4 linked regions of the Luteibacter rhizovicinus DSM 16549 genome follow. The protein of the gene in region 2 interacts with the protein of the main gene of each other region in a pairwise test. Links are inferred from orthologs where the notes say so. Each region holds a gene or a part of one and is shown on either strand. Other genes may lie near its edges. The genes, in order: BJI69_RS10185, ftsZ, zipA and rlmN.

Region 1 (7,679 bases), 1.5 Mb from region 2 along the record:
GACAAAGGACTCCACCGGCGCCACGGGGCGCCAGTCCTTCGGCACGTCCGGATCGCGGACGCGGGCATCCGGCTGGGCCCGCACGGCGAGCGGACCGCCGGTTTCCCAACCGTGCTCGGAGAAATAATTGGCCACGCTGGCGAAGATGTCGCCCATCGAGCCCTTCATGTCGATCTTGCCGTCGCCGTCGTAGTCCACGCCCCAGTCGCGGATCGACGAGGGCATGAACTGGCCCCAGCCCTGCGCACCCGCGTAGGAGCCGGTGAGCGTGTCCAGTGGTCCGGCGAGATGGTTCGGCGGCAGTTCCAGCAGCGTTTTCAGCTGCTCGCGGAAGAACGGCGCGCGCTTGGGGTAGTAGAAGGCGAGCGTGGTCAGCGCATCGAGCACCTTGTACTTGCCGGTGTTCTTTCCGTAGAAGGTTTCCACGCCGACGATGGCGACGATGTATTCGGGCGGCACGCCGTACTTCTTGCCGATGGCGTCGAGCAGGGCGCGATGCGTCTGGTAGAAGTCCGCGCCCGCCTGGATGCGCTGCTCGGTCAGGAAGATCGGCCGGTAATCCCGCCACGGCTTGCCTTCCGCCGGGCGGTTCATCGCGTCGATGATGGACTGCTGCATCTTCGCGCCGTCGAGGATCGCGTTCAGCGAGGCCTTGCTTTTGCCCGTGTCCTTCGCCACTTCACGCACGAGCTGTTCCTGGCCCGGATGGGTTTCAGCGAACACCGCGGAGGCGAACATCAGGGGGAAGGCGATCATCGCGCCAGCGAGGCGCGGGGATAAACGTGCGATTCGTGCGCGGCGCGCGGTAAGAACTTCATCCATGCGCCGAAGCGTAGCACGCAGGAATGGCGTCACAGGGCCGCGCGTCGGGAAGCGTTCAGGCATCAATCGTGGAGCTTGCGATTGGCGTGGATCGACATGAGCACGCCGAAGCCCGTGAGCAGCGACACCGCGGACGTGCCGCCGTAACTGATCAGCGGCATCGGCACGCCCACCACCGGCAGGATGCCCGCGACCATGCCGCCGTTCACCGCCACGTAGACGAAGAAGCTCATGCCGATGGCGCCGGCGAGCAGGCGCGAGTAGGTGTCGCGCGCGTTCATCGCGATCCACAGGCAACGGCCGATGATGAAGGCGTAGAGCAGCATGATCGCGATGACACCGACCAGGCCGAACTCTTCCGAGAACACGGCGAAGATGAAGTCGGTGGTGTGCTCGGGCAGGAATTCCAGCCGCGACTGCGTGCCGTGCTGCCAGCCCTTGCCGAACACGCCACCGGAGCCCACCGCGATCTTCGACTGGATGATGTGCCAGCCGTTGCCCAAGGGATCCGATTCGGGGTCGAGCAACGTGCGCACGCGGTTGCGCTGGTATTCGTGGAGGAACTGCCAGGCGACCGGAATCGCCGCGCCCGCGCCGCCGACGAGCAGGCCGATACGCCACCAGGCCATGCCGGAGAGGAACAGCGCGAAGGCGCCTGCCCCCGCGACCAGCAAGGCGGTGCCGAGGTCGGGCTGCTCGGCGATCAGTCCGGCGGGCACCGCGATCATCAGGCCGACCACGATGATGTCCTTCCAGCCCGGCGGCAGCTGCCGCGGATGCAGGTACCAGGCAACCATCATCGGCATGGTGAGCTTGAGCAGCTCGGAGGGCTGGAAGCGCATGAAGCCCAGATCCAGCCAGCGATAGGCGCCACGGCCCTCGCCCAGCGCCGCGACGACGACGAGCAACGCCGTGCTGCCCATGTAGAGCCACGGCGTCCACGAGCGCAGCACGGGTGGCGGGATACGCGAGATCACCACCAGCAACACGGCGCCGAGCACGAAGCGCGCCGCCTGCCCGCCGACCAGGGAGAGGTTGGCGTTGCCAGCGCTGTAAAGCGTCGCAAGGCCCGCGCAGGCAAGCAGGAACAGCGCCAGCAGCAGGGGCAGATCGAGGCGCGGCCGCGTGAGCAGGCGCAGGCCGAAGCGTTTGAGGCGGACGGTGAGGTTGGCGAACATGGTTACTGGTCCTCGCCGTTATCGTCGGGCGGCAACTCGCTGCTCGTCGGCGCGGCCGGCTGTGCGCCCTGCACGGAACTCGCGCTGACCGGCGCGGCCTCGGCCGGTGCATCGGACAAGGTGATCGGGCCCGGCGGCAGCGCGGTCGGGCGCGCACCGCCTTCGTCGACGACCCACTGATCGAGGATCTTTCGGGCGATCGGACCGGAATCCGCCGCGCCCCACGCACCGGCTTCGAGCACCACGGCCACGGCGATCTTCGGATCCTCGGCCGGGGTGTAGGCGATGAACAGCGCGCGATGGCGGGTCGCCAGATAGGCGGTGTTCTTGTTGGTGTCGTAGGCATCGGATTTGCGCGAGAAGCGCTCGGCCGTGCCGCTCTTGCCGGCGATGACGAACGGGAAGCCGATGCCCAGCTTCTTGCCGGTACCCGCGCCCGAGTTGATCACCGCGATCATGCCCTCGTTCACCGTGTCCCAATCCGCCGCCTTGCGGATCACCGACGGGCCGGTGGGTGGGAACGATTGCCGCACGCGCGCACTGTCCACGCCATCCTGCGTATCCATCAGCAGGTGCGGCGCATACGGTATGCCGCGACCGGCAAAAGTAGCAACGGCATGCGCCAGCTGGATCGGCGTCACCGCCCAGTAGCCCTGGCCGATACCGGAGATGATCGTCTCGCCCGGATACCAGCCCGCCTTGCTGCGTGTCGCTTTCCATTCACGCGAGGGCAGCACACCCTCGACTTCGCCGGTAAGGTCGATGCCGGTCTTCTTGCCGAAGCCCAGGCCGCCCATCCACGACGCGAGGCGGTCGATGCCCATGTCCAGGGCGAGGCGGTAGAAATACGTGTTGGTGGACAGTTCGATCGCACGGACCATGTTCACCGTGCCGTCGCCGCCGCGCTTGTCGTCGCGGTAACAGCGACTCTGCCCCGGGATGCAGAACTCGCCGGTGGAGAGCACCGTATCCGTCGGCCGGCGAATGCCCATGGTGAGCCCACCCAGCGCGAGGAATGGCTTCACCGTGGAGCCCGGCGGATACACGCCGCGCAACGCGCGGTTGTAGAGCGGTTTGTCCGGCGCCGTCATCAGGTTCTTGTAGTCGACCGAACTGATCCCGTTGACGAAAAGATTGGGGTCGAAGTCGGGAACGCTGGCGAAGGCAAGCACCTGGCCGTTGCGCGGGTCGATGGCGATAGCCGCCCCCGAACGCCCCGCCATCGCATCCAGTGCCGCCTTCTGCAGCCGCACGTCGATGCTCAGGTAAATATTCTTGCCCGGTGTCGGCGGCGTGGTGTCGAGCACCGCCTGGGTGCGTCCATCGGCGTTGACTTCGACCAGCTCGTAGCCCGGCTCGCCGTGCAGCAGTTTCTCGTACGAGCGCTCGATGCCGATGCGACCGATGTGCGTGGTGCCCTTGTAGCTAGCCTCCTCGTCATCGTCCATGCGATCCAGATCGTCCACGTCGATACGGCTCACATAGCCGATGACATGAGCCAGCGCACCACCCAGCGGATAACGCCGCGTGAGATACGGCACCACGTCCACACCCGGGAATCGCCAGCGATTCACGGCGAAGCGGCCGATCTCGTCCTCGGTGAGCTTGAGCTTGAGCGGGATGCCTTCGAAGCGCCGGCCGAGCTTCACCTGCTTCTTGAACGTGACGATGTCGTCGTCGCTGATCGGCACGACCGCGCTGAGCCGCTGCAGCATGTCGTCCATATTGGCGACCTGCTCGGGCGTCACCTCGAGGCGAAACGCGGGGACGTTGTCGGCGAGCAGCACGCCGTTGCGGTCATAGATGAGCCCGCGCGCCGGCGGGATCGACCGCGGTTTCACCCGGTTCTGCTCGGAGCGCGTCACGAACTCGTCGTGATGGAACACCTGCAGGTAGACATAGCGACTGCATACAGCGATCAGGCCGAGCAGGAGCAGGAAGAATCCGGCCAGGGCGCGCCGACGGAACAGCGCCACTTCGCCGCGGACCTCCTTGATCGAGGCGCGCCGCCGGCTCATGTGTCGTGGATGCGCAGGCGTGCGCGGAGGTCGTCGAGGATCAGGAAGACGAACGGCCACAGCGCCGCGCCCACCAGCGGCGAGATCCAGTATTCGGGTGGCGGCAGCGGATCGCCGGCGAACACGCGGATGAGCAGCAGGAGCACGCGGTCATTCAGCAGCAGACCGAGCACGGCCAGCGACTGTTGCCACATGGGGAAGAAGCGCAGCCGCGAGCGGAAGCGCAGCGCGATGAAGACCATCGCCGTAAGGCGCAGCGCCTGTTCGCCAAGCAGCACGCCGTCGAAGAGATCGGCACCGACGCCCAGGCAGAAGGCGAGGCCGAGCGTGACGCGGTCGCCCGACTGCAGGCACCAGTAGAGCAGGATCAGCGCCGGCCAGTAGGGCTTGAACGGCGTCAGCGGCCCCGGCAGCGGAATCAGCATGAGGAACAGCGACAGCAACAGCGTCGCCGCGAACCACAGCTGGCGGACACGAACCTTGTTCATGGCGTCGTCCCCGTCGATGTATTGCCCGTGGACGAGCTGGCGCGTGCGGGCACCGGCGTCGCCGTCGGTGAGGTCACCTTGGGCAGGGTCGGCGCGACGGGTACGGTCGGCGGCGCATTCGGATCCGGCGCGAGGCCGGCTGGCGGACCGGCGTTCGGCGCGAGCGGCGGCGGACCGTCCTGCTCGGCCAGATCGTGCAGCAGGAGCACATCCTCGCTGCGATCCAGATCGGCGGCCGGTTTCGCCTGCGCGGACAGGAACGTCCCCGAGGCCGTCTGCGCCACGTCGCGAATCTCACCCACCGGGAAGCCCGGCGGGAAGCGCCCGCCCAGGCCGGAGGTGACCAGCTTGTCGCCGGACTGCACATCGGCGGAGACGGGAATATTGGGCAGCACGAGCATGTCGCCCCCGCGCGAGCCATAAGCCACCGTGCGCAGGCCGGTGCGCTCGATGGTGACGGGGATCGCGTGGTTCGGATCGGTGATCAGCATGGCGACCGAGGTGGTCGGCATCACTTCGACGATCTGGCCCATCACGCCGCGTGCATCGATCACCACCTGGCCGGCCTGCACCTTGTCGCGCGCACCGACGTTGAGCACGATCCGGTGACGGAAGGTACCCAGATCCACGCCGATGAGGCGCGCGAGCTGCACGTTGAGCGAGAGGCTGTGCTGGGTGTCCAGCAGTTCCTTGAGCCGCTGGTTCTGCTCGGCCACCGAGGCCATGCGGTTGAGCTTGGCATTGGCCAGGAGCAGGTCTTCCCGCAGGCGCTGGTTGGCCTCGGTCAGGCGCTGGCGATCGGCGAACGCCACCGTCGCCGCCTGGAAACCTTGCGACGGCAGACCGGCGATCCGGTAGATCGGTTCGACCACGATGGACAGCCCGTAACGGACGTTACCGAGCCAGCCGCCGCGGTGATCGAGCACCATGAGCACACAGGCGAGCGCGAGATAGACGATCAACCGCAGGGTCCCCGCCACACCGGGCGCGAACAGCGGCGACTGATCGTCGCGATTGAGGGCCATGGCTCAGCGCGTTCCGGCCAGCGCGCCGTCGCGCGCGGCCATCATTCGAACGCGAAGAAGTCGCTGCCGTGCTGGTCGATCATCTCCAGCGCCTTGCCGCCGCCACGGGCGACGCAGGTGAGCGGGTCATCGGCCACCTGCACGTGCAGGCCGGTTTCCTCGGAGATGAGACGATCCAGATCGCGCAGCAACGCGCCGCCACCGGTGAGTACGATGCCGCGCTCGGCCACGTCGGAGCAGAGCTCCGGCGGGGTCTGCTCCAGCGCGGCCTTGACCGCTGCCACGATGCCCGAGAGCGGCTCGTGGAGGGCTTCCAGCACTTCGTTGGAGTTGATCGTGAACATGCGCGGCACGCCCTCGGCGAGGTTACGGCCGGAGATTTCCATCTCGCGGACTTCGCTCTGCGGGAAGGCACAGCCGACTTCGAGCTTGATCCGCTCGGCGGTGGACTCGCCGATCAGGGTGCCGTGGTTGCGGCGCACGTAGTTGATGATGGCTTCGTCGAAGCGATCGCCACCGACGCGGACCGACTGCGAGTAGACGATGCCGTTCAGCGAGATGACCGCGACTTCGGAGGTACCGCCACCGATATCCAGGACCATCGAGCCGCGGGCCTCATGCACCGGAATACCGGCGCCGATGGCCGCTGCCATGGGTTCCTCGATCAGGAAGACGTCGCGGGCGCCTGCACCCTCGGCCGATTCCTTGATCGCGCGGCGCTCCACCTGGGTCGAGCCGCAGGGCACGCAGACCAGCACGCGCGGGCTCGGACGGAGCATGCGCGAACGGTGCACCTGCTTGATGAAATGCTGGAGCATCGCTTCGGTCATGGTGAAGTCGGCGATGACGCCGTCCTTCATCGGACGGACCGTGGCGATATTGCCCGGCGTACGGCCGAGCATGCGCTTGGCGTCGCCACCGACGGCGGCAACGGTTCGCGGACCGCCCGGGCCCCGATCCTGGCGGATCGCGACGACCGACGGTTCGTTGAGGACGATTCCCTGGCCGCGCACATAAATGAGCGTGTTGGCCGTGCCGAGATCGATGGAAATGTCGTTCGAAAAGAGACCGCGGAACTTCTTAAACATGATGCGGCGGACGCCAGTAGCAAGAAAAAGTTAGCGTGCGAGTCTAGATTGGCCTACTCCCCCACGCAAGGGCGAAGAAGTTAAGAAAGCCTTGTAAGTCCGGGTGATGCGTGGGGATTCTCTCGCGATTACGTAATTCTGTACGACTCCGGGAGTCGCCTCGGCGCGCGATTTTGGGTACGATCCGTCGGTTTGCCGGACCCGTCGCGTTCGGCACCCGCTGCGGCCGGATCGACGGTCGCGCCATTCATTCTTCCAGGGTCACCTACGCCATGACTGCCGTTATCTGCGGATCGCTCGCCTACGACACCATCATGGTGTTCCAGGACCAGTTCAAGAACCACATCATTCCGGACCAGGTCCATATCCTGAATGTGTCGTTCCTGGTGCCTGCCATGCGTCGCGAATTCGGCGGCTGCGCCGGCAACATCGCCTACAACCTGAAGCTGCTCGGCGGTTCGCCGATGCCGGTCGCCACCGTCGGCCAGGACTTTGCGCCGTACCGCGCGCACCTGGAAAAGTTCGACATCCGTCTGGACGGCGTGCGCCAGTTCGACGACCAGTTCACCCCGCAGTGCTTCATCACCACCGACCTGGACAACAACCAGATCACCGCCTTCCATCCGGGTGCGATGTCCAGCGCGCACGAGAACCACGTGCGTGACATCCCGGACTACTCGTTCGGCATCGTCGCACCGGATGGTCGCGAAGCGATGTTGCAGCACGTGGAAGAGTTCGCCGCGCGCGGCGTGCCTTTCATCTTCGATCCGGGCCAGGCGATGCCGCTGTTCAACGGCGACGAGTTCCGCTCGATGATCGAGAAGTCCACGTACGTCATCGTCAACGACTACGAGTCGCAGCTGCTGCAGCAGCGCACGGGCTGGAGCGCGGACGAGATCGCATCCAAGGTCACCGCCTACATCATCACGCAGGGTCCGCGCGGCTCGCTGATCCACGTTGGCGGCGAGATCATCACGGTGCAGCCGGCACGCGAGCGCAAGGTTGTCGATCCGACCGGCTGCGGCGACGCGTACCGCGCCGGCCTCATCTTCGGCATCAT
Region 2 (7,747 bases):
ACACGGTCTGGAACTCGTAGGCTTCCGTATCCGCCGTACCGGTCATGCCGGCCAGCTTCTTGTACATGCGGAACAGGTTCTGGAACGTGACCGTGGCGAGCGTCTGGTTCTCGCGCTGGATGGGCACGCCTTCCTTCGCTTCGACCGCCTGGTGCAGGCCATCGGACCAGCGACGACCGGCCAGCGTACGACCGGTGAACTCGTCGACGATGATGACTTCGCCGTCGCGGACGATGTAGTCCACGTCGCGCTGGTAGATCGCGTTCGCACGCAGCGCCGCGTTCATGTGATGAACGACGGCCAGGTTCTTCGAATCGTAGAGACCGCTATCCGGCTCGATGACACCCGCTTCGCGCAGCAGCTGCTCCGCGTGCTCCATGCCCTCTTCGGACATGTGCACCTGCTTGCCCTTCTCGTCGACGAAATAGTCGCCGCCGGTGTCTTCCTTCTCCTGGCGGGAGAGGCCCGGGACGATCTTGTTCACCGCGATGTAGAGCTGCGGGGAATCCTCGGCGGGGCCGGAGATGATCAGCGGGGTGCGGGCTTCGTCGATCAGGATCGAGTCGACCTCGTCGACGATGGCGTAGTGCAGGCCGCGCTGGTTGCGCTGCTCCTTGCTGAGCGCCATGTTGTCGCGCAGGTAGTCGAAGCCGAACTCGTTATTCGTACCGTAGGTGATGTCGGCCTGGTACGCGCTGCGCTTGTCGGCGTGATCCATGCCCGGGTACACGACGCCGACCGTGAGGCCGAGGAAGTTGTACAGGCGGCCCATCTGCGCCGAATCGCGTCGTGCCAGGTAGTCGTTCACCGTGACCACGTGCACGCCCTTGCTTTCGAGGGCGTTGAGGTACACCGGCAACGTACCGACGAGGGTCTTGCCCTCACCCGTCCGCATCTCGGCGATACGCCCACCATGCAGCACCATGCCGCCGATGAGCTGGACGTCGTAGTGGCGCATGCCGAGCACGCGCTTCGCCGCCTCGCGGGTGACCGCGAAGGCTTCGGGCAGCAGGGCGTCGAGGGTCTCGCCGGCAGCGAGACGCTGACGGAAGTCATCGGTCTTGCCACGCAGCGCGTCGTCGGAAAGCTTTTCGAATTCCGGCTCGAGGGCGTTGATGCGCTTGACCGTCTTGGAGAGGTCACGCAGCACCCGCTCGTTACGGCTGCCGAAAATACTCGTCAGTGCACGATTGAACATCGATCATCCGGATCTGAAACGAAAAGGGCTGCCGGAAGGCGCAAAGCCGACCGGCACGAAGGGACGATCATACTACGGGCGTCCCCGGCTTTCCTCGGGGTGGCGACTGGATGGGGCGGATTCAAGGCCGATCAGCGATGGCCCTTCACAAAGGCCAACGGATTCACGACCCGATCGTGGTACCAGACCTCGAAATGCACATGGGACCCGGTGGAACGGCCGGTGGAGCCGGCCTTGGCGATGACATCACCGACCTTCACGCGCTGGCCCGGCTGCGCGACCAGCGCGCTGTTATGGGCGTAACGGGTCATGTAGCCATTGCCGTGGTCGATTTCGATGACATCGCCATAGCCGCTGCGCTGACCCGCAAAAGTGACCATTCCTTCAGCCACGGCCGTTACCGGCGTACCTGTGGGGGTGGCGATGTCGATGCCCGTATGGCGGGCGCTATGCCCGCTGAACGGGTCGGGGCGGCCGCCGAAATAGGACGAAATGTAGCCATTGACCGGCATGCCGGTCGGCCGGAGGCTGGACTCGATGCTCCGGTCCATCAGCATGTCGCGCAAGGCTTCGAGCTGGGCCTGCTGGGTATCGAACTGTCCCGAGAGCTGGTCGATGCTCTTGCCCAGCGACTCGGGCAGCGCGTAGGCGCCGGCATCCGCGCCGCTGGTGACCTCGAGGCCGCCCTGACCGGGCTCCTCGTCGAAATTGAATTCGCCGTCGTCCAGCTTGCCGACCTGGGTCAGGCGTTCGCCGAGGGCATTCAGGCGAACGGACTGGGCCTGGAGCTGACCGAGCTTGACCGCCAGGGCATCGAGATCGCGCTGCGCATCGCGCTTGATCTGGGCGACCTGGGCGCTCTGGCCACCCACCTGCGCCTGCAGGCCACCGAGATGGTCCAGCGCGCGGTCCTTCGGGTTGGCGACAGCCAGCGCCACCGCCGCACCCACCGCGGCAATCCCGACGAAACCGGCCAGGGCCATCGCCGTCGCCTTGCAGCGCATGCGCCGGCAGGTGAGATCCAGCGTTTTCGGCCCTTTCTGGCCACGAGACACGAGTATGATCTGCATACGTTCCACATCGAATAGTTGAAGCCGGTCCATGCCACCGCCGTACCAACCGAACCGACGCTCCACCCATGGACTGAAGTCCATCTCGGAGTTCGGGCCTGTCGCATCGCTGGCCAAACGGGCCCGCGAACTCGACACGTTGGACCGCCAGCTGCGCGCGACCTTGCCGCAGCCGTTGCGCGATAACGTCCGCTTTGCGGACCTGCGCGACGGCCGGCTCGTCTTCCTTGCGCCCTCCTCGGCCTGGGCATCGCGGGTGCGCCTTTACCAGACGCAGATCCTCGAGGCCGCCCGCGCCATCGGCGCGAAAGCCAGTTCGGTTGCCGTGAAAGTGGCCCCCCTACCGGTCGAGGAAGTCATTCCCGACCGACATAAACCGCTTTCCGCCTCAGCCGGTCGCCATCTGCGAGCTGCCGCGGCGTCACTCTCCGACCCCACGTTGCGGGATCTGTTCCTGAAACTGGCCTCCGAGGCCGAAATTTCAGATTAATTCGATACTTACGACCGACAAGCTCGATCCGTAAGCAGCACCGGATCCCCCGGGGCGGCAAACTTTATAGCACGCATGTTCCCTATGAACACCTAAAATGGACGTAAAGTTCACGTAGGCGTGACGGCCGTCACGGGGTATTCGCGCCTGGAATCTGTGCGCTGCGGCGCAAGAGCCGGCGGGTATCGCCCTCGGGGCCCCGTCTACGGCGACCCCTCAGGGAGGGCGGCTACCGCCGCCCTTTACTTATTGCCCTACGGGCCGGGTCGGCGCCCCACCGGCCGTTTGCGCGAGACAGGATGTCGAGTCGCAAACCCCCAACCGAAGCCCGGCCCGGCCCGTAGGGCAATAGATATACGGCGGCGCTAGCCGCCCTCCCTGGCGGGACGCCGCAGACGGGGCCCCGAGGGTGGCACCCGCCGGCTCTTCTGCGTCGACGCCATACCCGCCAGCTCTTGCCCCGCAACCCGCGAGCGCAAGCAAAACGCGAGGCAGAAGGCGAGCCCGCCCCCGACCCAAAGCCCACAAAACCCCAAAGAAAAAAGGCCGCGATCGCTCGCGGCCTTTCGATTTGACGTATGCCCCGGAGGGCCGAGCCTCAGACCGCCTGGGCGGGATGGGCGTAGGAAATCGGCGCCTTGGCCGGATCCTTGAAGCTGACTTCTTCCCAGGCCGTGACGTCGGCCATGAGGCTGCGAAGCAGCTTGTTGTTGAGCTCATGACCCGACTTGTGCGCGGAATACGCGCCGATCAGGCTGTGGCCCAGCATGTAGATGTCGCCGATGGCGTCGAGGATCTTGTGCTTGACGAACTCGTTGTCGTAACGAAGGCCGTCTTCATTGAGCACGCGGTAGTCGTCCAGCACCACAGCGTTGTCCATCGAGCCGCCGAGCGTGAGATTGCGCTCACGGAGCATCTCGATGTCACGCATGAAACCGAACGTGCGGGCGCGGCTGACTTCCTTGACGAACGACGTCGTCGAGAAATCCATCTCGGCCTGCGAATTGCGCTTGTTGAACAGCGGGTGGTCGAACTCGACCGAAAAACCCACCTTGAAGCCGTCGAACGGCTCGAGCTTGGCCCATTTGTCACCGTCCTGGACGATGACGGGCTTACGGATACGGATGAAACGCTTGGCCGCTTCCTGTTCCTCGATACCGGCGGACTGGATGAGGAAGACGAAGGGACCCGCACTGCCGTCCATGATCGGCACTTCCGGCGCGGACAGGTCGACATAGGCGTTGTCGATACCTAGCCCGGCCATGGCCGAGAGCAGGTGTTCGACCGTGGACACGCGAACGTCGCCGTTGATCAGCGTGGTCGAAAGACGCGTATCGCCGACGTTCTCGGGACGCGAATGCAGTTCGACGGGCGGATTCAGGTCGGTGCGACGGAACACGATGCCGGTGTTCGGCGCCGCGGGACGAAGCGTCATGTACACCTTGTCGCCGGTATGAAGACCGACGCCTGTGGCGCGAATGATGTTCTTTAGCGTGCGCTGCTTAATCATAGTGGGTCAAACCTTAGCCGGCAGCAGCCTATAAGTGGCAGGTAGGCTAACACAGTCTTAACCTGGGGATGGACGAGCCCACGGGAGAAGTCTTGCACGGCTTCACCCTTCCTTCAGCTATAACCGCGAGCCATTCTCATTGACTGTGCGACTGATCCCTTGCACATTCAAGCACTTGAGAACGCTCCCGCATTTATCCCGTTGACACGGCAACGCTCCGCCGCCCGGACGGGATCGGCGGCGAAGCGTCGGGCTACCCGGCGTCGTGCCGGGCGGGCCTCACGTTTTCCTTAACGTGCCTCTTGTCACGTCAAAAGACGGTCAATCCGCCTGGCGGCGCAGGAACGCCGGGATGTCCAGGTAATCGATCGTCGGCTCGGCGCCCTTCGACGGTGCCGGCTCCGAACGCGTCGACGAAACGACGTCGGGCTGGGCGTAGTCGACCACTTCGTTGCCGGTGCCCGTGCGCAGCACGACCGGACGCGGACGTTGGCGCATTTCGACCTGCTGCTGCACCGGCTGGCGGATCGGCTGCTTCGCCGCTACGCCGGCACGGTTCAGGCCCGTGGCGACCACCGTCACGCGGACATCGTCCTGCATGTCCGGATCGAGCGAGGTGCCGATGACCACGGTCGCGTCTTCCGAGGCGAAATCGTGAATCACGCGGCCGATCTCGTCGAACTCGCGCATGGTCAGGTTCGGACCGGCGGTGACGTTGACCAGGATGCCGCAGGCGCCGGCGAGGTTCACGTCTTCGAGCAGCGGGTTGTTGATGGCGGCCTCGGCGGCGGCCTGCGCACGGTCATCGCCGCGAGCGGTGCCGGAGCCCATCATCGCCATGCCCATCTCGCTCATGACGGTACGGACGTCGGCAAAGTCGACGTTGATCAGGCCCGGGGCCGTGATCAGGTCGGCGATGCCCTGGACGGCACCCTGGAGCACGTCGTTGGCCGCCTTGAAGGCGTTGAGCAAGGTCACTTCGCGACCGAGCACCGAGAGAAGCTTCTCGTTCGGCACCGTGATCAGCGAGTCGACATGCTGGGAGAGGTCTTCGATACCCTTCAGGGCGACCTGCATGCGGCGACGTCCTTCGAACGGGAACGGCTTGGTAACGACCGCGACCGTCAGGATGCCCTTTTCCTTGGCGAGCTGGGCGACGACCGGCGCCGCACCCGTACCCGTGCCACCGCCCATGCCGGCGGTAATGAAGACCATGTCGGCGCCTTCGAGCATTTCCTCGATGCGCTCACGATCTTCCAGCGCGGCCTGGCGGCCCACTTCCGGGTTGGCGCCCGCACCCAGGCCCTTGGTGACATTGCCACCGAGCTGGAGATGCGTCCGCGAGTTGCAGCTCTTCATGGCCTGCGCGTCGGTATTGGCGACGACGAATTCGACGCCTTCGATATTGGAGTTGACCATGTGGGCCACGGCGTTACCGCCGCCACCACCCACGCCGATGACCTTGATGACAGCGTTCGGTGCCAGCTTTTCGATGAGTTCAAACATTTCCCGTCCTCCGCAGAACTTTTAGTTTTTATGGTTTATGTCCCACGTCCGACTCCTGTCGACCGTGGGTTGCGGGCCATCCTGTTGCCCCGGCACCCCCCTTCCATCGGGCGCCGACAATCCGGTTTTGACTTAGAAATTCTTGGTGAACCAGCTTCGGAACTTCTCGACCACACTGCCGACATTGCCGGCAGCCGAACTCGTGTTGCGCGACGCGCCGCTCGACCGCGAGCCGTGCAGAAGCAGGCCCACGCCGGTCGAATGAAGCTCGCTGGAAACGACATCGCCCAGGCCCGACACGTGCTGGGGCACGCCGATGCGGACCATCTTGTGGAAGATTTCTTCTGCCAGTTCGAGCGCGCCTTCCATGCGCGAGGCGCCGCCGGTCAGCACGATGCCGGCCGCGACGAGGCTCTCGTATCCCGAGCGACGCAGTTCGTCCTGCACCATCTCGAAGATTTCCTCGTAGCGGGCCTGCACCGACTGCGCGAGCGCCTGCCGCGCGAGACGGCGCGGCGGACGATCGCCGACGCTCGGCACCTGGATCGTTTCTTCCGCGTGGGCAAGCTGGGCGAGCGCGCACGCGTACTTGATCTTGATCTCTTCCGCGTGAGCGGTCGGTGTGTGCACGCCGTAGGCGATGTCGTTGGTCACCTGATCGCCGCCGACAGGCAGCGACTTGGTGTGGCGAATCGCGCCCTGCGTATAGATGGCGATATCGGTCGTGCCTGCACCGATGTCGACGAGGCAGACGCCCAGCTCGAGTTCGTCTTCGGTGAGCACGGCCTTCGCGCTGGCCACGGCCGCCGGCACCAGCTCGTCGACCGAGAGGCCGCAGCGCTGGATGCACTTGGAGATGTTCTGCACCGCGCTGGCGGCGCCGGTGACCAGATGCACGCTGGCTTCCAGGCGCACGCCGCTCATGCCGACCGGGTGGCGAATGCCGTCCTGGCCGTCGATGCGGTATTCCTGCGATTCCTTATAGAGCACCTTGCGGTCGGCCGGGATCGCCACCGCACTCGCGGCTTCCAGCACCTGTTCCAGGTCGGCCGCCATCACCTCGCGGTCGCGGATGGCCGCGGTGCCGTGCGAGTTACGCGTTTCCAGGTGGCTGCCCGAAATCGAGGCGTAGACCGAGCGGATGTCGCAGCCGGCCATCAGCTCTGCTTCTTCGACCGCGCGCTGGATGGAGTGCACCGTCGATTCGATATCGACCACCGAGCCGCGCTTCATGCCACGCGACACGTGCGTGCCGATGCCGATGATCTCGATCGGTTCGCCCGGCTCGTATTCGCCGACGATCGCGACGACCTTCGACGTTCCGATATCGAGGCCGACGACGAGCTGTTTGTCGTTCTTGTTTCTCATGGTTTAGCTCAGCTTCCGACCTTGGGTGTGGCCGTGGTTTCCGATTCCGGCCACCGGATGGCGAATCCGTTGGTGTAACGAAGGTCGGCATAGGCGAAACCGCCACGCCGACCGGCGACAAGTTGCGGGTACACATCGAGGAACCGGGCGAGGCGACGGTCGGCCTGGTCACGATCGCCGATGACGATCTCGGCACCGCTTTCCGTCGTGACGCTCCAGCTGCCGCGTTCGCTCAGGCTCACACCGACGATGGCGAGCTGTGCCCTGCCCTCGAAGGCCTTGTGTGCCTGCGCATAGAAGCTCACGACTTCGGCCAGGCGCGAATCCGGACCGTGCAAGCGCGGGAGGTCGCCCATCTGATCGGCACCCGGTGCATCGAAGACGAGACCCTGGCGACTGATCAGCCGGTCTTCGTTCCAGCGCGCGAACGGCTGACGCTCATAGATGCGCACCAGCAGGGTGTCGGGCCAGCGCTTGCGCACTTCGACCGACTCGACCCACGGCAGCGAGCCGATCGCGTGGCGTACGTCTTCCAGGTCGGTGGCGAAAAAGCCCTTGCCCAGCCGCGGCAACACGGCGCTGCGGATCTGTTCGGCACTGACGTG
Region 3 (7,734 bases), 2.6 Mb from region 2 along the record:
CGTAGGTCTGCCACAGGTAGTCGCGCTCATTATCCGTGACCATTTCGAGCGTGAGCTCGTCGTGGTTGCGCAGGAAGATCGCCCACTGGCAGTTCTCCGGAATCGCCGGCGTTTGCCGCATGATGTCGGTGATCGGAAAGCGGTCTTCGCGCGCGATCGCCATGTACATGCGTGGCATCAACGGAAAATGGAAGGCCATGTGGCATTCGTCGCCATTGCCGAAATAATCCTGCGTGTCTTCCGGCCACTGGTTGGCCTCGGCCAGGAGCATGCGGTCGGGATAGTGCTGGTCGATCTCGGCGCGCATCACCTTGAGGATGTCGTGCGTTTCGGGGAGGTTCTCGTTGTTCGTCCCTTCCCGCTCGATCAGGTAAGGCACGGCATCCAGACGCAAGCCGTCCACGCCCATGTCGAGCCAGAAGCGCATGACGTCGAGCACGGCCTTCAGAACAGCCGGGTTGTCGAAGTTCAGATCCGGCTGGTGCGAGAAAAAGCGATGCCAGAAGTACTGCCCGGCGACCGGATCCCAGGTCCAGTTCGACTTCTCGGTATCGAGAAAGATGATGCGCGTGCCGTCATAGGCCTGGTCCGTATCCGACCAGACGTAGAAGTTGCGCGCCGCCGATCCCGCCTTCGCCGCGCGTGCGCGCTGGAACCACGGGTGCTGGTCGGAGGTATGGTTGATGACCAGCTCGGTGATCACGCGCAGGCCGCGCGCATGGGCTTCGTTGATGAAGCGCTTCACATCGGCGAGCTTGCCGTAGTCTTCGTGCACGGCCTTGTATTCGGCGATGTCGTAGCCATCGTCGCGGCGCGGGCTCGGATAGAACGGCAGCAGCCAGAGTGTGTTCACGCCCAGCTCGGCGATGTAGTCGAGCTTCTCGATCAAACCCTGGAAGTCGCCGACACCGTCATCGTTGGAGTCGAAGTACGACTTCAGATGCACCTGATAGATGATGGCGTCCTTGTACCAGAGCGGATCGCTCGAGAAATCGGGAGCGGCTGCCTGTTTCTTTGCTTTGGCGCGTGTAGCCATGGATCAGACTCCGGGTAGCCGCACGTGCCAGATCGCATAGGGCTGGCCGAGGCCTAGCCACACATGCTGATCGGCGCCGCGCCAGGCGATGGGTTGGTTGTGAAGCAGGTCGTGGATATCCAGCTGCGCGTCCGAGGCGTAGCCCCAGTCGCCCAGCGGCAGCGAAAGGTCGGCGGCCTGGGCGTTATGCGGGTCCATGCTGATGGCCACCAGCACGACGTCATCGCCCGAGCGCTTTTCGAAGAACAGCACCTGCGCGTTGTTCGCCGGCAGGAAGCGCACACCCAGGTGACTCTGCAGCGCCGGATGCGCGCGGCGGATCGCGTTGAGCTGGGTGATCTCGGCGACGATGTTGCCTGGCGCACTGAAATCGCGGACGCGGATCTCGTACTTCTCCGAATCCAGGTACTCCTCCTTGCCTGGCATCGGCGCGGCTTCGCAAATCTCGAAGCCGGAATACATGCCCCACAGGCCGGACAGCGTCGTCGCGAGCGCCGCGCGAATGAGGAAGCCCGGTCGACCCGATGTCTGCAGGAAGTAGGGATCGATATCCGGCGTATTGACGAAGAAGTTCGGCCGGAAGAAGTCCTTCGGCGGGGTGGTCGTCAGCTCGGTGAGGTAGTCGACGAACTCCTGCTTCGAGTTTCGCCAGGTGAAGTATGTATACGACTGGCTGAAGCCGACCTTGGCCAGGCGATACATCGGCTTGGGGCGTGTAAACGCCTCGGAGAGGAACAACGCGTCGGGATACTTCGCCCGCACCCGCGCGATCATCCACTCCCAGAACGGGAACGGTTTGGTATGCGGATTGTCCACGCGGAACGTACGGATACCTTCATTGGCCCAGAACAGCACCACGTCACAGAGGGCTTGCCACAGTGACGGGATCGCGCCTTCGGCGTAGAAATCGACGTTGACGATGTCCTGGTATTTCTTCGGCGGATTCTCCGCGTAACGAATACTGCCGTCGGGGCGCCAGTCGAACCACTCCGGGTGCTCTTTCAGCCAGGGATGGTCCTGCGAGCACTGGATCGCGAAGTCGAGTGCGAGTTCCAGGCCGTGTTCGTGCGCGGCATCGCGCAGGGCGCGGAAGTCCTCCATCGTTCCCAGCTGCGGATGGAGCGCGGTGTGACCGCCATCGGGTGAGCCGATCGCATACGGGCTACCGGGGTCATCCGGACCCGGCGTCAAGCTGTTGTTCGGCCCCTTGCGGAACGCCGTACCGATCGGATGGATCGGCGGGAAGTACAGCACGTCGAAGCCCATGTCACGCACAGCCGGCAAGCGCGCGATGGTGCTTCGGAACGTGCCGTGCTTCGCTTTGTCGTCGGTCATCGACCGGGGGAACAATTCATACCAGCTGGCGAACCCCGCCTCGCGGCGATCGACCTCGAGCTGAAAGGACTCGGTGACCGTCGAACGAAGGCGGGGATCCGTCGCCGTCATCAAGGCCAGGGTGCTATCGGCGAGCAGGAGTTCGAGGCGCTCGTCGCCTTCGCTACGCGCGACAGCCGTGGCGAGGCTGCGCAAGCCTTTGGCTTTGGCGCCGGCCGCGTCTTTCGCACGTGCCTCGACGAGCAACCTGCCCTCCTCCAATTCCAGGGCTACGGGCACGTGGGCGGCGTGTTTCACCTCGAGTTCGTGACGATAGGTAGCAAACGGATCGCGCCAGGCCTCGATCTGGAACTCGTATCGACCCATGCGGGTGGGTGTGAAGCGCGCCGCATGGATGTCGTTGTTGACGGGCTCGAGCACGACTTCGCGCCAGGCTTTCTCATCCAGGGCGCGATAGCGCAATCGCGCGGCGAGCACATCGTGACCATCGGCGAAGATATCGGCGGTGACATCGATGGCCTGGCCGACGATGCGTTTGGCGGGGAAGCGACCGCCATCCACGACGGGCTGGACGGCTTCGATGATGATTCGCGGGGCTTTCGTAGCAGACTGCATGAATTCCTTATGGGCGGTCGCGCCGATCTTGCGTTTCACAGGCGCACCCGCATGGGCGGTCAAAGTCAGTACGGCACCCGGATGCAGGACAACCTCATCGCCTTCATCGAAGACCTTGCGGCCATCGGGCGTGGTCCAGGGACCGAAGTGGGATGCGTCGCCGATCAAGGCGTCGGCGGCGGTCAGCGGCGCTTCGCGATCGAGCGAGGCGTTGACCAGGGTGAGCGTGGCACCCGTGGCCGTGCGTGGATCCGCGCCGTCCACGGTGAGGAAGGCGGCGATGCCTTTGCCCGTGACGATCGTCGGCACACCGTGGATGCGCTCACCGACGGCGGCATTGGCCGCCTTGACGGTTGCGGTGACATCCACGACAGCGCCCGCCGCCAGGTCGGCAGGCGTGATCACCGCGCCGCGCCGCGGATCGAGGGCGTCGTGCGCGGCGAATTCGAAGCCCACCGGCATCATCCATCCGCCCGGCGCCGTGGCGGCGAACGCGATCGCACGGCGGTAAGCGTGGTCGAGCTGGTTTTCCTCACCCAGTTCATCGCCCAGGCGAGTGGCGAACGGGGCCTCGGTACAGGCCAGCGCTGGCGCGATCGCCTGCAGGCGGGCCGCCTCCTCGGCGTACCAGGGCGCGCGGAAATCCCACCAGTTGGCCGACGACACCACGGCATCGAAGCCCGCACCCCGCATCGAGGCCAATTCCTCGGGCGTGCTTCCCGGCGTCCAGGCGAGAAAGCCCGCGTCGGGCGAAACGTCGTGGACGGCATCGATCAGGGTTTTCCAAAGCGACGCGGGGAGCCGCTGCGGATGCATCAGGCGGAAGCCGGCAACGCCGGCCGCCGTCCATCGTCGGAGGCGGTCGATCCACCATTGGGTAGCGGCATGGGCCACGGTGGGGTCATTCAATCGCCAGCGGGCGCTGTCGCTTTCGCTCGGCGTCCAACGGGGATCGGGCGTGCCGTGCTGGGCCGCGATCGCCCGGAACCAGTCCGGATGTTCTCCACGCAGCGGCGAATCCGACGCCAGTTCATCCAGCGACACGTCCAGCCACAACTCCATGTGCTGCGCGCGGCACGCCTTGGCGATCTGGCCCAACCGCGTGGTGGCGTCGCCATCGGCGCCCAGCGAGGGATTGAGCCGATCGAAGTCCCGCGTGACGAAAACGTCACCGCAGGCCGAAGGCTCGAACGGCGGCGCAACCAACAGCTGTCGAAAGCCCAGCGAGGCAGCATGCTCGATCCAGGGATTCCACGCGGTCATCGGCCCTGCAAGCAGGGGATGCAGGTAATAGATGCAAAGGGGCGCACGCATGCTTGCCGACATGTCTCTCGTGTTCCTCTGGGGGTGGAACAAGCATGCCGGGTCGGATGTATGCGTCGTGCCAATGAACCCGACATGCGAAGGCATTCACAGTGACGCAGACGGGTGTTGCGGCAGTGTGAATACGTGGGTTTTTGCGGTGTCGGGGAGCCGCGGTCGGGTTGGCCCTTGGGGCCGCCGGCGCAGCTCTTCGAGGCGGGCCGTAGGTGACGCGGTCGCTCCGCCCGTTAACTGAGCGGCCCTCAGCTCATGCGGCCCCAAGGGCCAACCCAACCGCGGCACCGCGCCGTGAAGTTGCGTGAGGTCGAGCGCACCGCCTGCAAACGTCACCGCAGTTGTAGGAGCCGACTATGTCGGCGAACCCTCAGGCTGTCATGCGTGCGAAGGAGGCGTTGCGATGATCTGGGGAGCGGTTGAACCGCCTGCACGATGCAATGCACGGCCTCAGTCGCGATATGACGGTTGAGGGTTCGCCGACATAGTCGGCTTCTAGGCGGTGTGCTCGACCACACGCAGCGTCAGCGTTCGCTGCCGCGAGGGGCAAGGCCCTTGGGGCCGCATGAGCTGAGGGCGGCTCCGACCAGCTAACGGAGCGAGTGACCAGCTACCGCCCGCCTCGAAGAGCTGCGCCGGCGGCCCCAAGGGCCTTGCCCCTCGCGGCTTCCCCGCGGACACCCGCCTGTGGCGGCGCAAGCCGCTGGTCACATGAGTCGCGCAGCGGCTATCCCTTTCGCCGCTGAAGCGGCTCCCACACTATCCGCGTTAGCCCTTGGTGCTGTCGACCATAGCCCGCGCTATGGCCTGCTCGTCGTCGCCGGGACGTTCGGCGAGGAGTGTGGCTGCGCCGAGGCGGTCTTCGACCGGGCGGTTCTGGCCGAGCTTCCACTTGCCTTCGAGACGGTCGATGGGCAGACGGATGCCGATGATGGCGCGCAGGTTGGCCGCGACATAGTCGTCGGGGGCGTCATCGACCTTCCACGGCACGGGCTGCGAAGCAGCGCGCTCCGACTGGTCGGTGAGGCTCACCAGGTGGGCCCGAAGGCGCGCAGGATCGTCGTAGGTTTCCACGCGGCCATAGGCATGGACAGCGATGTAGTTCCAGGTCGGCACTTCGCGGTGATGCGTGGCCTTGCCCGGATAACCGTTCGGCGAGATGTAAGCGTGCGCGCCGGCGAAGATCGCCAACACCTCGCCGCCGTGACGGCCTGCATGATTATTGGGCCGGGCCACATGGGCGTAAAGCGTACCCAGCGGGCCCTCGTCCGGTACCAGCACGAACGGCAGGTGACTCGCCTCGATGCCGCCCTCGCCTGCCGTGACCAGGGTACCGAAGGCGATCGAACGGATCGCCTCGTGCAGGACGGGCAGGCGCGACTCGACGAAGGTCTTCGGTGTGTACATTACTGGCCGAACTTGATCTCTTCGCCTTCGTGCCCGCGGTCCCAACCGCGCAGTTCGTCGCGGATATGCGCGATGCGCTGCCGACCGAGCGCGTTGCGCTCCTCGTCCAGGACCAGGCCGTCGAGCAGTTCGGCCAGGCGCTGCGCGGTCGGCAGCATGGCGTCCCAGGCATCCAGCGCCGGTGCCGGACCCGGCAGCGCCATGAAGAACGACAGGCCCGAGGTCTGCAGCGTGGCGATGCGCCCCATGTCGAAGTTGCCGGGCTTGGTCAGGTTGGCCACGCTGAAGATCGGACCCTGTTCCGGATGACCGTCGACCAGCCGGTGATAGATCCCCATGTCGCCGAATTCGAGGCCAGCCTTTTCCGCGGCGACGACCAGGTCGGAGCCATGGAACTTGCTCCCTTCGCGCGCGACGACGTAGAGGCTGACGATGCGCTCGACCGGCGCGTGCGACGGACGCCGCCCCAGGTCCGAACGCGGCGGCGCCTTCGGCGGCGCGGCAGGTGCCGGAGCCGGAGCCGGAGCCGGCGTGGGCGCCGGTGCGGCCGGCCGGGCGACCGGCGCAGGTGCCGCGGCAACCGGCTCGTCGAGGTCGAACGGGAGATCGAAGCGTGGTTCGACGCGCTGCTGTGGCGAATGCGGCGGCGCGACCGGCGCAGCGGATTCGTCGCGAGCCTGCGGCGGATGGATGGCCCCGCGATCGCCGGACAGCGAAGCGCCCAGGCGCTCCAGCTCGGCGCGCAGGTCCACGTCCAGCTCGCCCTGTTTGGGCGACGGACGGAACAGCGGATCGTTGGCCTCGTCGTCGCGGGCGCTGAATTCACGGTCGCCGCGCGTGTCGTAGGAGCGATCGTCCCGGGCGCTGAAGGATTCACCGCCGTCGCCGACTTCTTCACCCTCGTCGTTGAAGACGGGCTCGCGGCGCTCGCGCGAACGCTCCTGCGCCTCCGGCACGGGTTTGCGACGGCCCTGCTGTTCCTTGCGCGGCTGGCCAAACAGCCAGATGAGCACAAGGACGACGATGCCGACGAAAAGCATCGGGATGCCTACGGCGGGGTTCCAGGCGAGGCCGATGACGGGATGCATGCTTCGATTCCTTGTTTAGTGCTTAAGCCACGCCGACGAGCTTGGACGCTTCGGCGAGGTCGACCTGAACCAGGCGGGACACGCCCGGCTCACGCATGGTAACGCCGCACAGCTGGTACGCGGCCTCCATGGTGGCCTTGTTGTGGCTGACAAAAATGAACTGCACCTTCTCGCTCATCTCACGGACCATGGCCGAGAAGCGGCCGACGTTGGCTTCGTCCAGCGGTGCGTCCACCTCGTCCAGCAGGCAGAACGGTGCAGGATTGAGGCCGAAGATGGCAAAGACCAGCGACACGGCGGTGAGCGCTTTCTCGCCGCCGGACAACAGCGTGATGTTGCTGACACGTTTGCCCGGCGGGCGCGCCATGATCGCCACGCCGGTGTCGAGCAGGTCGTCGCCGGTGAGTTCGAGGTACGCGTGCCCGCCGCCGAACAGGCGCGGGAAGAGTTCCTGCACACCCGCGTTCACGCGATCGAAAGTCTCCTTGAAGCGCTGACGGGTCTCGCGGTCGATCTTCTTGATCGCGCCCTCGAGCGTTTCCATGGCGCTGACCAGATCGGCCAGCTGCGCATCGAGGTATTCCTTGCGCTGCGACTGCTCGGCGTGTTCCTGGATCGCTGCGAGGTTGACTGGTTCGAGGCGGGCGATCTTCTGCGACAGGTCGACGAGCTGCTGTTGCCAGCGCTCGGGCTCGGCATCTTCGGCCAGTTCGGTCAGCAGGGCTTCCAGCTCGAGGCCGGAGGCCTTGATCGCCTGGGCCAGCTGTTCGGCGCGAAGCTGCAGGGCCTGGGCCGCCAGACGTTTCTCGGAGACGTTCTCGCGTACCTGGTTGAGGACGTGTTCGGTGCGCTGCCTTTCCTGCTCGAGACGGCGGAATTCGGCGTCGCAGTCTTCGAGGGCGCGGCGCGCTTCGACCAACTGCTTGTCGACCAGCA
Region 4 (7,710 bases), 3.4 Mb from region 2 along the record:
TGCGTGCCGGCCGGCAGGATGCCGTATTCCAGGCGCGAGCCGTCCGATGCCGTGACCTCGACCCAGCTGGCCGACGGCAGGCTGAGCGTGAGGCCGTGGGCGCCGACGCCATTGGCCGCTTCTGCCGCCGGCGAAGGCGCTGCCGCCGACGCCAGGGGTGCCTTGGACGCGCTGTGATCCAAGGGCGGGAACATCGCCATCGAGGCCAGCAGCGGCTGCTGGTCCTCGGTATGCGTCTCGGGTGCTGGTGCCGGCTTGCTCTCCGTCGTGGCGACGAGGGCACTCGACGAGGCCGGTGCCGGCGCATCCTGCTGGGCCACCGGGGCGGCATCCAGCGGGGCGAGACGCGCCATGTCGCGGTCGAGCGTGCCGCGCACGCCCAGCCATACCATCGGAACCACGATGACGGCGGTCAGCACGACATAGGTCGCCGCAGTCACGTAACGCTCGAGCAGGTAGCGCGAATGCGACACGCCGCCAGTAACGACCAGATCGGGCTGGCGCGGCGTCATGCGGGCGAGCTCGACCTGGATCGCGTCCTCGTCGACACCGACATAACGGCCGTACTTGGTCAGGTAGCCTGCCAGGTACACCTGATAGTCGATGCCGCCGTACTCACCGGCTTCGAGCTGGCGAATCAGGCGCGTCGGCAGGCGAAGCGCCTGACCGCAGGCCTCGACGGTATAGCCCCGCGCTTCGCGGGCCGCACGGAGGCGCGCCCCGAAACCCGGGTCCGCCGACACATGATTGATGAGCACGCGACCGGCTTCGTCGGTGCTTGCCTCGGTCTGCGGGTCCATGGCTTCCTCCCTGGGTGCATGTGGCTCGATGCCTGCGAACAAGTCCTGCTCGCGACCGTCCCGACCGGATGAATTCGAAGATACAGGAGTCATTGACGTGCGGCGGCTTCGAGTGCACGCGCGGGTTCCGAATCCGGGAACTTTTCGCGCAAGCGTTTGGCGTAATCCCGGGCGGCCTCCCCGTCGCCCAGACGGAGCTCGATATCGTGACCGAGCTTCAAAGCAGTAGGACTCGGCTGACCCTGCGCCTCTAAGCGCTGCAGGAAAGCACGGGCCCTGAAAGCATCGTTCTTAAGGTACAACACGTTCGCCATCTGATACAGCGCATCGGCATTATTGGGATTACGGTCGAGCGCCTTCCGGAAATACACCTCGGCGCCCTCGTAGTCCTTCGACCCCAGCAGGCAGGTGCCCGCGTTGGTCATGGCCAGGTCCGGGGTCTCGTAGAACGGGTCGGCCAGCGCCCGGTCGAAGTAGACCTTGGATTCACCGGCCCGCCCCTGCTTGCAGAGGAAAACCGCCAGATTGTTGTTGACCGAGCCCTTCTTCGGGTCCAGGTCAACCGCCCTGCGGTAGTTCAGCTCGGCATTGGCCGGATCGTTGATCTTTTCGTAGAGCACGCCGAGCACCGTGCGGGCCGGCGCGTAGTTGGGATCGAACTGGATGGCCTGCTGCAGTTTCTCCATGGCGCCCTTGAGGTCGCCCTGCTGCATGTAACGCTGCCCGAGTTCGGTGTGAACCTCGGCCCCCTTGGCCTTCTCGTCGGCGGCGGTCGTTGGCTTCAGCCCCGACTCACCACCCACACAGCCTGCGCACGCAAACGCGAGCGCAGCCACCATCCCCCACCGCTCAAGCCGCATTCACCACTCCCTCTTCGAGTTTCTTGCGGAATTCCGCCTGTCGGCGGGTGCGATCGACCACCTGTCCCTTCAGCTGGCCACACGCGGCATCGATGTCGTCACCGCGCGTGCGGCGCAGCATGGTGAGAACGCCGGCATTGAGCAACTGGGTCTGGAAGCTTCGGATCTCGTCCGGACCCGAGCGCTCGAATCGCGTCCCCGGGAACGGGTTGAACGGAATCAGGTTGACCTTGTTCACGCCCGGCAGCCGGCGCATGAACTTGATCAGCTGGCGCGCGTGCTCGGGCTTGTCGTTGATCCCCTTCATGAGCGTGTACTCGAAGGTGATCGACGTGCGCGGCGCACGGTTGATATAGCGCTCGCAGGCCGCCGCGAGTTCGGCCAACGGGTAGCGCTTGTTCAGCGGCACCAGCTCGGTACGCAGCTCGTCGTTGGCCGCATGCAGCGACACGGCGAGGGATACGTCGCTTTCGACCGACAGCTTGTCGATCATCGGCACGAGGCCGGCGGTGGACAGCGTGACGCGCTTGCCGGCCAGGCCGAAGCCGAGGTCGTCGCGCATCAGGCTCATCGCCTTGACCACGTTGTCGAAGTTCAGCAGCGGCTCGCCCATGCCCATCATCACCACGTTGGTGATACGGCGCTGCTGGTGCGGCACATTGCCGAGATGTTTGGCCGCGACCCATACCTGACCGATGATCTCGGCCGTGGACAGGTTGCGGGAAAAACCCTGGGTCGCCGTGGAGCAGAACTGGCAGTTCAGGGCGCAGCCGACCTGGGACGACACGCACAGCGTGCCGCGAGTCGGCTCCGGGATATAGACGGTTTCGATGGCGTTGCCGCCATCCATGCCGAGCAGCCACTTCTGCGTGCCGTCGATCGCGGTCTTTTCGAACGCGGTCTTCGGCGGGCCGACGTAGCAGCTGGCACTGAGCTTTTCGCGCAACGCCTTGCCGACATCGGTCATGTTCTCGAAATCGCTTTCGAGACGGTGGTAGATCCACTTCATGACCTGCTCGGCACGATACGGCTTCTCGCCGAGCTCCGCGAAGAAATCGCGAAGCCCCTTGCGATCGAAATCGAGCAGGTTGACCTTGTCAGCAGGCGTGTTCACGGCATGTCTCAGTGCGAAACGACGTCCGAGTCGTTGAAGAAGTACTTGATCTCGTTGGCGGCGTTCTCGAGCGAGTCCGAGCCATGCACGGCATTGGCATCGATCGAGTCGGCGAAGTCGGCGCGGATCGTGCCCGGCGCGGCTTCCTTCGGATTGGTGGCACCCATCAGGTCGCGGTTCTTGAGAACGGCACCTTCGCCTTCGAGGGCCTGGATCATCACCGGACCGGAGATCATGAAGGCGACGAGGTCGTTGAAGAAACCGCGTTCCTTATGAACGGCATAGAAGCCCTCGGCCTCTTCCTTGGTCAGCTGCTTCATCTTGGCGGCGACGATCTTGAGGCCGGCCTTCTCGAAGCGGGAGAGGATTTCACCGATGACGTTCTTCTTGACGGCGTCGGGCTTGATGATCGAAAGGGTGCGCTCCAGCGCCATACGGATGCTCCGGGAAATGGAAGAAAGTGGAAAAAGATGAATGACGCTGCCAGCGCCTCTGGGGACGCCTGGTGAAAGTTTGGGCCAAAGCCGTCACGAATGACGGACTTAGCTCACGAAATCTTGACAGATTCTAGCTCAATCGCAAGCCGTTTGCAGGGATGTGCGGTCGCAGATTGACCAGTGGAAGGGCCCGGGCGTATTCTCAAACGATCGTTTGATTCAAACCACCCGCCTCCGGAGTCCGCCGATATGACGAGCGCACCCTATGCGTCCCGCGAACGCAGCACCAAGGAGCGGATCCTGGGCGCCGCCGAGGCCCTTTTTGCCACCCACGGCTTCGCCGGGGCGTCGCTCCGCCAGGTCACGGCGGCCGCCCGGGTCAACCTGGCGGCGGTGAACTACCACTTCGGCTCCAAGGACAAGCTGATCGAGGAGGTGTTCCGGCGCCGCCTGGACGAGCTGAACACCCGGCGCCTTGCCGCCCTGGCCAAGGTCGCCGGCCAGGAGGCCACCTCCCTGGAGGATGTGCTGGACGCGTATATCCGTCCGGCGCTCGACCTTTCCCGCAACGACGGCGGTGGCGCCGCCTTCGTCCGCGTCCTGGCCCGGGCCTACGCCGAGCACAACGAGACCCTGCGCAAGTTCCTGTCCGAGAACTACGGCCACGTCCTGCGCCAGTTCGCCGGCGAATTCGGCCGCCTGCTGCCGGGACTGGCCAAGGAAGAGATCTACTGGCGCCTGGACATCGTCACCGGCGCACTGACCTACGCCATGGCCGATTTCGGCGTCATCCAGCGCAAGAGCGACGTGGACGAGCGCGATCACCGCGAAACCGCCGCCGACCACCTGATCCGCTTCGCAGCCGCTGGCCTGCGCAACCCTTCCGTTTCGAACTCCCCGGCCACGCGCTGACCGCGGACGATCCTTCGCACCAATGGAGATCACCATGACCGCAACACCGTTACGCATTCGCAAGGCCGCGGTACTCGGCGCCGGCGTCATGGGCGCGCAGATTGCCGCGCACCTGACGAACGCCAACGTGGAAACCGTGCTTTTCGACCTTCCGTCCAAGGAAGGCCCGAAGAGCGGCATCGCCCTGAAGGCGATCGCCAACCTGGCCAAGCTCTCCCCCGCACCGCTGGCCGAGAAGGGCCTGGCCGCGGCGATCATCCCGGCCAACTACGAAGACGACCTCGCGCTGCTGGCCGATGTGGATCTGGTGATCGAAGCGATCGCCGAGCGGATGGACTGGAAACTCGATCTCTACCAGAAGATCGCCCCGCACGTGTCCGCCACGGCCGTGCTGGCCAGCAACACCTCGGGCCTGTCGATCAACGGCCTGGCCGAAGCGCTGCCCGAAGAGATGCGCCATCGCTTCACCGGCGTGCACTTCTTCAATCCGCCGCGCTACATGCACCTGGTCGAGCTGATCCCGACCCGCCTGACCGACAAGGGCGTGCTGGAAGGCCTCGAGGCCTTCCTGACCACCACCCTGGGCAAGGGCGTCGTCTACGCCAAGGACACCCCCAACTTCATCGGTAACCGCATCGGCGTGTTCTCGATGCTGTCGACGATGCACCACACCGAGCAGTTCGGCCTGGGTTTCGACACCGTCGACGCACTGACCGGCCCGGCCATCGGCCGTCCGAAGAGCGCCACCTTCCGCACGGCGGATGTCGTCGGCCTGGACACGCTCGCGCACGTGGTCAAGACCATGGGCGACACCTTGCCTGATGATCCGTGGCACAAGTACTTCCAGCCGCCGGTGTGGCTCAAGGGCCTGATCGACAAGGGCGCGCTCGGCCAGAAGACCGGCGCGGGCTTCTACCGCAAGGCCGGCAAGGACATCGTGGTGCTCGACCTGCAGAAGCAGGATTACCGCGTCTCCGAGCAGAAGGCATCGGACGAGGTCTCCGCGATCCTCGCCATCAAGGATCCCGCCGAGAAGTTCGCCAAGCTGCGTGCCTCCTCGGACCCGCAGGCGCAGTTCCTCTGGGCCGTGTTCCGCGACCTGTTCCATTACACCGCCTATCACCTGGCCGACGTCGCCGAGACGGCACGTGACGTCGACTTCGCGATTCGCTGGGGCTACGGCTGGAAGCTCGGTCCCTTCGAGATCTGGCAGTCGGCCGGCTGGCAGCAGATCGCCGGCTTCATCGCCGAGGACATCGCCGCGGGCAAGACCATGAGCAGCGCCCCCCTGCCCGCCTGGGTCACCGACGGTCGCAGCGGCGTGCACGGCAAGACCGGCTCGTACTCGGCCAGCGCCAACGCCGAGAAGCCGCGTTCCTCGCATCCGGTCTACGCGCGCCAAGCCTTCCCGGACCCGATCCTGGGCGAGACCTTCGACAAGGGCACCACCGTCTGGGAAAACGACGGCGTCCGCCTGTGGACCAGCGGCGACGACATCGGCGTGATCTCGTTCAAGACCAAGATGCACACGGTCAACGACCACGTGCTCGACGGGATCCAGCATGCGATCGGCCTGGCCGAGCAGCAGTTCCGTGGCGTCGTGTTGTGGCAGCCGTCCGAGCCGTTCTCGGCCGGCGCGGACCTCAAGGGCGCACTCGGTCTTCTTCAGGCCGGCAAGCTGGCCGAGTTCGAAGCCATGGTGGCGAACTTCCAGGCCACCAGCATGCGCATCAAGTACTCGCTGGTGCCGGTCGTGGCCGCGGTGCGTGGCCTCGCCCTCGGCGGCGGCTGCGAATTCCAGATGCATTCGGCGCGCACCGTCGCGGCGCTGGAGAGCTACATCGGCCTGGTCGAGGCCGGCGTCGGCCTGCTGCCCGCCGGTGGCGGCCTGAAGGAATTCGCCGTGCGCGCCTGGCAGGCGAACCCGGAAGATCCGTTCGAGTACCTCAAGAAAATCTTCGAGACCGTCGCGATGGCGAAGGTGTCGACCAGCGCGATCGAGGCCAAGTCGCTCGGCCTGCTGCGCAAGGACGACGTCATCGTTTTCAACACGTATGAAGTGCTGCATGTCGCCAAGGCCCAGGCGATCGCCCTGGCCGAGTCGGGTTATCGTCCGCCGATGCCGGCGCGCGCGATCACGGCCGCTGGCGACACCTCGACGGCGACGTTCAAGGCGTCGCTGGCCAACATGGCCGAGGGCTACTTCGCCTCGCCGCACGACATCGATATCGCCAGCCGCATTGCCGACACGCTTTCGGGCGGCCGGATCGAACGCGGCTCGCCGGTGGACGAAACCTGGCTGCTCGCCCTCGAGCGTCGCCACTTCGTCGAACTGGCGCAGACCGAAAAGACCCAGGCCCGTATCGCGCACACGATGACGACGGGAAAGCCACTGCGTAACTGACGCGCCACGCGCTCTGACGCAATCGACTTTCCCCCTTAAAGGAACCACCCCATGAGCAAGCAAGTGCAAGACGCCTACATCGTCGCCGCCACCCGCACCCCGGTGGGCAAGGCGCCGCGCGGCGTGTTCCGCAACACCCGTCCCGACGACATGCTCGCGCACGTCATCCGTGCCGTGATCGAACAGGCCCCGGGCATCGATCCGGCCCTGATCGCCGACGCCGTCATCGGCTGCGCCATGCCCGAAGCCGAGCAAGGCATGAACGTCGCACGCATCGGTGTGCTGCTGGCCGGCCTGCCGGAGCAGGTACCGGGCGTCACCATCAACCGTTTCTGCTCGTCCGGCGTGCAGGCCATCGCCATGGCCGCCGACCGCATCCGCCTGGGCGAGGCCGACCTCATGCTCGCCGGTGGTACCGAGTCGATGAGCATGGTGCCGATGATGGGCCACAAGATCGCCATGAACCCGGCGATCTTCGAAAACGACGAGAACCGTGCGATCGCCTTCGGCATGGGTATCACGGCCGAGAAGGTCGCCGAGCGTTGGAAGATCAGCCGCGAGGATCAGGACCGTTTCGCCCTGCAGTCGCACGAGCGCGCCTTTGCGGCGATCGCCGCGGGCGAATTCAAGGACGAGATCACCCCGTTCCAGCTCGACGACCGTTATCCGGACCTGCTCAATCACAGCGTCCGCGAAGACCGCCGCATCATCGATACCGATGAAGGTCCGCGCAAGGACACCACCTTCGAGGTGCTGAGCAAGCTGCGCCCGGTGTTCCGTAACGGCCAGTTCGGCGGTTCGGTCACGGCCGGCAACTCTTCGCAGATGTCCGACGGCGCCGGCGCCCTGCTGATCGCCAGCGAAAAGGCGATCAAGGACCACGGCCTCACGCCGCTGGCCCGCTTCGTCGGTTTCTCGGTCGCCGGCGTGGCACCGGAGATCATGGGCATCGGCCCGAAGGAAGCGATCCCCAAGGCGCTCAAGCAGACCGGTATCACCCAGGACCAGCTGGACTGGATCGAGCTCAACGAAGCCTTCGCCGCCCAGGCGCTGGCGGTCATCCGTGACCTCGGCCTCGACCCGTCCAAGGTGAACCCGCTCGGCGGCGCCATCGCCCTCGGCCACCCGCTCGGTGCCACCGGTGCCATCCGTGCCGCCACGCTGATCCACGGCCTGCGCCGTC

Evidence for each region.
Region 1: the proteins of ftsZ (region 2) and BJI69_RS10185 interact in binary tests that used the Escherichia coli proteins (3 or more experiments, as listed by UniProt). The link is inferred for Luteibacter rhizovicinus DSM 16549 from one-to-one orthologs.
Region 3: the proteins of ftsZ (region 2) and zipA interact in binary tests that used the Escherichia coli proteins (3 or more experiments, as listed by UniProt). The link is inferred for Luteibacter rhizovicinus DSM 16549 from one-to-one orthologs.
Region 4: the proteins of ftsZ (region 2) and rlmN interact in binary tests that used the Escherichia coli proteins (3 or more experiments, as listed by UniProt). The link is inferred for Luteibacter rhizovicinus DSM 16549 from one-to-one orthologs.

Annotation. Positions count from the first base shown.
Region 1 is NZ_CP017480.1:2,270,079-2,277,757, reverse strand. Bases 4,597-7,521 are described here. They hold BJI69_RS10185 (rod shape-determining protein), read right to left. Parts: upstream 6,620-7,521; coding sequence 5,573-6,619; downstream 4,597-5,572. Other genes in these bases: BJI69_RS10180 (carbohydrate kinase family protein), read left to right, coding at 6,892-7,521; mreC (rod shape-determining protein MreC), read right to left, coding at 4,597-5,531. In the rest of the region: mltB (lytic murein transglycosylase B), read right to left, coding at 1-822; rod shape-determining protein RodA, read right to left, coding at 885-2,000; mrdA (penicillin-binding protein 2), read right to left, coding at 2,003-4,018; rod shape-determining protein MreD, read right to left, coding at 4,015-4,506; more of mreC, read right to left, coding at 4,503-4,596; more of BJI69_RS10180, read left to right, coding at 7,522-7,679. UniProt on the Escherichia coli protein: Forms membrane-associated dynamic filaments that are essential for cell shape determination. Acts by regulating cell wall synthesis and cell elongation, and thus cell shape.
Region 2 is NZ_CP017480.1:771,387-779,133, forward strand. Bases 3,683-6,675 are described here. They hold ftsZ (cell division protein FtsZ), read right to left. Parts: upstream 5,775-6,675; coding sequence 4,590-5,774; downstream 3,683-4,589. Other genes in these bases: lpxC (UDP-3-O-acyl-N-acetylglucosamine deacetylase), read right to left, coding at 3,683-4,268; ftsA (cell division protein FtsA), read right to left, coding at 5,907-6,675. Outside these bases: preprotein translocase subunit SecA, read right to left, coding at 1-1,198; BJI69_RS03670 (M23 family metallopeptidase), read right to left, coding at 1,330-2,268; BJI69_RS03675 (DciA family protein), read left to right, coding at 2,300-2,758; more of lpxC, read right to left, coding at 3,357-3,682; more of ftsA, read right to left, coding at 6,676-7,142; BJI69_RS03695 (cell division protein FtsQ/DivIB), read right to left, coding at 7,151-7,747. UniProt on the Escherichia coli protein: Essential cell division protein that forms a contractile ring structure (Z ring) at the future cell division site. The regulation of the ring assembly controls the timing and the location of cell division.
Region 3 is NZ_CP017480.1:3,419,826-3,427,559, reverse strand. The notes cover bases 4,755-7,734. They hold zipA (cell division protein ZipA), read right to left. Parts: upstream 6,799-7,734; coding sequence 5,710-6,798; downstream 4,755-5,709. Other genes in these bases: smc (chromosome segregation protein SMC), read right to left, coding at 6,821-7,734; BJI69_RS15675 (FMN-binding negative transcriptional regulator), read right to left, coding at 5,072-5,710. Outside these bases: treS (maltose alpha-D-glucosyltransferase), read right to left, coding at 1-1,036; BJI69_RS15680 (maltotransferase domain-containing protein), read right to left, coding at 1,040-4,312. UniProt on the Escherichia coli protein: Essential cell division protein that stabilizes the FtsZ protofilaments by cross-linking them and that serves as a cytoplasmic membrane anchor for the Z ring.
Region 4 is NZ_CP017480.1:4,139,565-4,147,274, forward strand. The notes cover bases 713-3,668. They hold rlmN (dual-specificity RNA methyltransferase RlmN), read right to left. Parts: upstream 2,775-3,668; coding sequence 1,650-2,774; downstream 713-1,649. Other genes in these bases: BJI69_RS18880 (helix-turn-helix domain-containing protein), read right to left, coding at 713-800; pilW (type IV pilus biogenesis/stability protein PilW), read right to left, coding at 890-1,639; ndk (nucleoside-diphosphate kinase), read right to left, coding at 2,783-3,208; BJI69_RS18900 (TetR/AcrR family transcriptional regulator), read left to right, coding at 3,461-3,668. In the rest of the region: more of BJI69_RS18880, read right to left, coding at 1-712; more of BJI69_RS18900, read left to right, coding at 3,669-4,123; BJI69_RS18905 (3-hydroxyacyl-CoA dehydrogenase/enoyl-CoA hydratase family protein), read left to right, coding at 4,158-6,527; BJI69_RS18910 (acetyl-CoA C-acyltransferase), read left to right, coding at 6,579-7,710.